Regions from separate parts of the Roseibium sp. Sym1 genome, predicted to be linked through region 1. Evidence: riboswitches for the same ligand, from Rfam matches in the RefSeq annotation. Region 1 holds a riboswitch; the other holds the start of a gene.
What was found. Region 1 has a riboswitch for thiamine pyrophosphate ahead of thiO (glycine oxidase ThiO). Riboswitches for the same ligand answer to the same signal wherever they lie in the genome.
Positions count from the first base shown of each region.

Region 2: linked by a shared signal. The riboswitch ahead of thiC (phosphomethylpyrimidine synthase ThiC) and the one ahead of thiO (glycine oxidase ThiO) in region 1 are both predicted to bind thiamine pyrophosphate.

Region 1 is NZ_CP114786.1:5,533,010-5,535,211, reverse strand. Features, by position in the region: gene O6760_RS25675 (DNA topology modulation protein FlaR) at 150-680, shown strand; TPP riboswitch at 708-828, shown strand; gene thiO (glycine oxidase ThiO) at 988-1,965, shown strand; gene thiS (sulfur carrier protein ThiS) at 1,949-2,146, shown strand; gene O6760_RS25660 (thiazole synthase) at 2,150-2,202, shown strand, end outside.
Region 2 is NZ_CP114789.1:8,318-10,519, reverse strand. Features, by position in the region: gene repA (plasmid partitioning protein RepA) at 1-735, opposite strand, end outside; TPP riboswitch at 1,005-1,130, shown strand; gene thiC (phosphomethylpyrimidine synthase ThiC) at 1,222-2,202, shown strand, end outside.

The sequences.
Region 1 (2,202 bases):
CCTCTCCATCAATTCGTATCGTCCATGTGCCAATTAGATAGGGTTGCGGCCACGAATGTGTCCATTGAACAGTCTGTTTCCGGCTTTCCTTCCTGACCGGACCGTGTATAACCGCCAACCCTTTCCCTCGCTTTCCTCGAAGGTGTCCCATGAAACGCGTCATGATCGTCGGCGGTCCCGGGTCCGGCAAGAGCATGCTCGCCACGGCATTGGGAGAAAAAACCGGTCTGCCGGTCTTCCATATGGACAAAATCCACTGGTGCTCCGGCTGGGTGGAGCGCCCGAGAGCGGAGAAAGACCGGCTGACCCACGAGGTGCACATCCAGGACCACTGGATCTTCGAGGGGGGACACTCCGGCACGTATGCGGAGCGGGTCGCCCGGGCGGACACCTTTGTCTGGCTGGACGTGCCTGTCGGCCTGCGTCTGTTCCGTGTCCTCAGGCGGTCGATGAAACACTACGGACGCACGCGGCCGGATCTGCCCGACGGTTGTCCCGAGCGCTTCAATCTGCAGACCGTCGATTTTCTCCATTTCATCTGGCGCACGCGGAACTCCGCACGCGACAAGCTGGAGGCTGTCTACCGGACACCACCCGCACATCTCGCGGTGTATCGGCTGACCACGCTCGCCGAGGTCCGCTCATTCCTTGCAAGTCTCGATCAGGAGGCACTCCCTTGACAGGACCGGTCTGGCGACGGCACAAGGAAACTTCACCCGGGGTGTCCCGACAAGGGGCTGAGATACTGCTGGCGCAATTGCGCGGCGCAGGGACCCGACGAACCTGATCCAGGTCATGCTGGCGAAGGGAGGGTGCCTCAGGGACTGTTCAGGGTCGATCCGCCCCGTGTCCCTTTCAGCCGTCCCGTTCCGGTTTGACCACCTGAGAAGCAAGGTGGTGCCTGCCTTGCCGGAGTGCGGACTTGGCGCAGATCATTGTCTCCCTGACGATGCCCCCCGGGCGGCTGTCCACACGAGTGGGGCTGCCATGAAGGTGGAAATTCGCGGTTCCGGTGTCGCCGGACTGGCGCTTGCACTGGAGCTGATTGGACGCGGAGCAGAGGTGAGCCTGCTTGAGCGCGGTCGCGACATGCGCCGGAGCGCTTCCTGGCTCGCTGGCGGTATGCTCGCACCCTGGTGCGAACGGGAAAATGCCGAAGAGGCAGTGCTTGTCCTGGGACGTGGATCGATTGACTGGTGGGACAGGGCGGTGCCTGGCCTTGTCAGGCGAAACGGCACACTGGTGGTGGCTTCGCCAAGGGACACCGGGGAACTTGACCGGTTCGCGGCGCGCACCGATGGTTTCAGCCATGTTGACCGCGACGCGATCGGCGCCCTTGAACCGGATCTCGCAGGCCGTTTTGCCAGGGCATTGTTCTTCGAGAGGGAAGCACATCTTGACCCGCGCAAGGCCCTGACCGGCCTGCTCGACAAGCTGGTCGGCCAAGGCGTCCAGTATTGCTGCTGTGGAAAGCATGCCGGATCCGATGCAGACCTTGCCGTGGATTGTACCGGGATAGCGGCGGAGGATCCGGACCTCAGGCCGGTGCGCGGCGAGATGCTGTTGCTGCACGCACCCGAGGTGACCCTGTCCCGGCCGGTCAGGTTCCTGCATCCGCGGATCCCCGTCTATGTGGTCCCCAGGGACAATCATCACTTCATGGTGGGGGCGACGATGATCGAGAGCGCCGATAGCGGCCCGATCACCGTGCGGTCCACAATGGAGCTGCTCAATGCTGCCTACAGCCTCCATCCGGGGTTCGCGGAAGCAAGGATCATCGAGACCGGGGCGGGGCTGCGTCCCGCCTATCCGGACAATCTGCCGCGTATCCGGCGCAAGGGGAGGACGGTCTCGCTCAACGGCTTCTACAGGCATGGTTTCCTGCTGGCTCCCCATTTCGCCGCCGAAGCGGCAGAGCTCATTTTTTCGCAAGACCTGGAGACGGCGCATGAACCTCATCATTAACGGCGAGGACCGGCAGGTTGCGAGTGCGACGCTGGCCCTGCTTCTGGAAGAGCTGGCCTATGACCACGATTTCCTGGCAACGGCGCACAACGGTGACCTTGTCCCGGCAGAGGATCGGGCTGCCTGTGTTCTACAGACCGGTGACAGGATCGAGATCCTGTCACCCATGCAGGGAGGCTGACCAGTGGTGACCTTCTATGGCGAAACCGTCTCCTCTCGACTGCTTCTGGGGACGGC
Region 2 (2,202 bases), on a different replicon from region 1:
GTCGTAATAGCTTTCAACGCTTGTCAGCACCTCCCCTATTCGGGCGAAAAACATGGACGCTGAACGTCCTTCAGACATTGCTTTGGGCGTTTCATGCTCGAATTCCATCAATTCAAGATTGCCTGGAACAATATGGAGGTTTGGCGTATATGTGGATCGAATGATTTCGCTTAAGGCTCGAGGGTCTTCATAACGGATAGCACCGTAAAGCGTTTCTCCCTCGTCGACATCTAGTTCGGGTTGATGTCCGAACATCGCTGACAATGATGCTTGTGGATCAAGGTCAATTGTTAAAACGCGGTATCCACGCAACGCCAAGAACTGAGCCAAATGAGCAGATGTGGTGGTTTTTCCGGAACCACCTTTGAAGTTCATTACAGTGATAACCTGAAGCTTTTCATCTCCCCGACGGATCGGCACATATTTTGGCGTGCCATTTTTCTCGTCCAAGACCTGACGTATATGATCCATGTCCTCGACAGAATATGTGCGCCTACCGTTCTCGTTTGGTTCGGGGCCATGCCCATCAGCGGCGACCTGACGTAAATAGCCTTCCTTAATGCCAATCAATTTAGCTGCTTCTGCAGGCGAAAATCTTCGGATAGTCTTTTGAGAAGCAGGTGGAAAGATTTTTCGTTGATGTATCTGCAATTGATGAGCGAGCTCATTCGCGTCCGCCGAAAGTGTCGTTGGCAGGTGTTCAGCAGCACCTTCAACCAGAAGATTGGTGTCCATCTCGAAAAATCCTCGAACTGCGCATTTTTGAAAACTACGCCTCAAACTGCGCTGTTACAATATGCTCCGATTCGTTACCAATTTACAAACGCTTAACCAAGTGCATTTTTCAGCCTAGTTTCGACAAGAACTTCGCATTGTTGTCCGCGGACAACTTTTTGGAGTCACCCGGCACATTTCCTTCAACCTTTTGCCGCCAAAGTGACAGCACTTCCTCGTCGAGCCAAGCATCTCTGTATTGACAAACGCACGTGGATGATGGCCGATGGCAACGTTACCAGGGGTGCCCCGGCAAGGGGCTGAGATACTGCTGGGCCGTTGATTGATGGCAGCGCAGTGACCCGTTGAACCTGATCCAGTTCATACTGGCGTAGGGACGGTGCAAGCGCTGCAGTACGACGTTGCCCAGAATCCGGAGCGTCATGGCGTCTTTCCATCATTCCGGCTTCGAACTGGGTCTCCAACTTGAAAGATTGGAGCCTCAGAATGAACATTGCCACCAAGACTATTACGCCCGAAATCACCAAGGGGCCGCTGCCTGCCTCTACAAAGGTTTACAAGCCGGGCGAAATTCATCCCGATATCCGCGTACCAGTGCGCGAGATCGCAGTCCATCCGGCCGCCGGCGAACCGCCCGTCACGGTCTATGATGCCTCCGGTCCCTATACCGACCCGACCCAGGCGATCGATATTGAAATGGGACTGCCGCGCCTTCGCGCCGAGTGGATCGCCGCCCGCGGTGACACGGAGGAATATGAGGGCCGCATGGTCAAGCCGGAAGACAACGGCTTTGCCACCGGCGAGCGCCTGACACTGCAATTCCCTAACCTGCAGAAACCGCGCCGCGCCAAAGACGGCAAGACCGTCACCCAGATCGCCTATGCCCGCGCCGGCATCATCACGCCAGAGATGGAATTCATCGCCATCCGGGAAAACCTTGGTCGCAAGGCTGCAAACGAAAAGCTTCCCCGTGATGGAGAGAGCTTCGGCGCGGCGATCCCGGATTTTGTTACACCGGACTTCGTCCGCGAGGAAGTCGCCCGCGGGCGCGCGATCATCCCAGCCAATATCAACCATCCGGAAGCGGAGCCGATGATCATTGGCCGGAACTTCCTGGTGAAGATCAACGCCAATATCGGCAACTCTGCCGTCACCTCGTCGATGGCGGAGGAAGTCGAGAAAATGGTCTGGGCGACTCGCTGGGGCGCCGACACCGTCATGGACCTATCGACCGGGCGCAACATCCACAACATTCGTGAATGGATCATCCGGAATTCGCCGGTTCCGATCGGCTCGGTGCCGCTCTACCAGGCGCTGGAAAAGGTTGGCGGCATTGCCGAGGACCTTACCTGGGAAGTCTTCCGCGACACGCTGATCGAGCAGGCCGAACAGGGCGTCGACTATTTCACCATCCATGCCGGTGTCCGGCTCTCCTACATTCCGCTCACCGTCAACCGCGTTACCGGC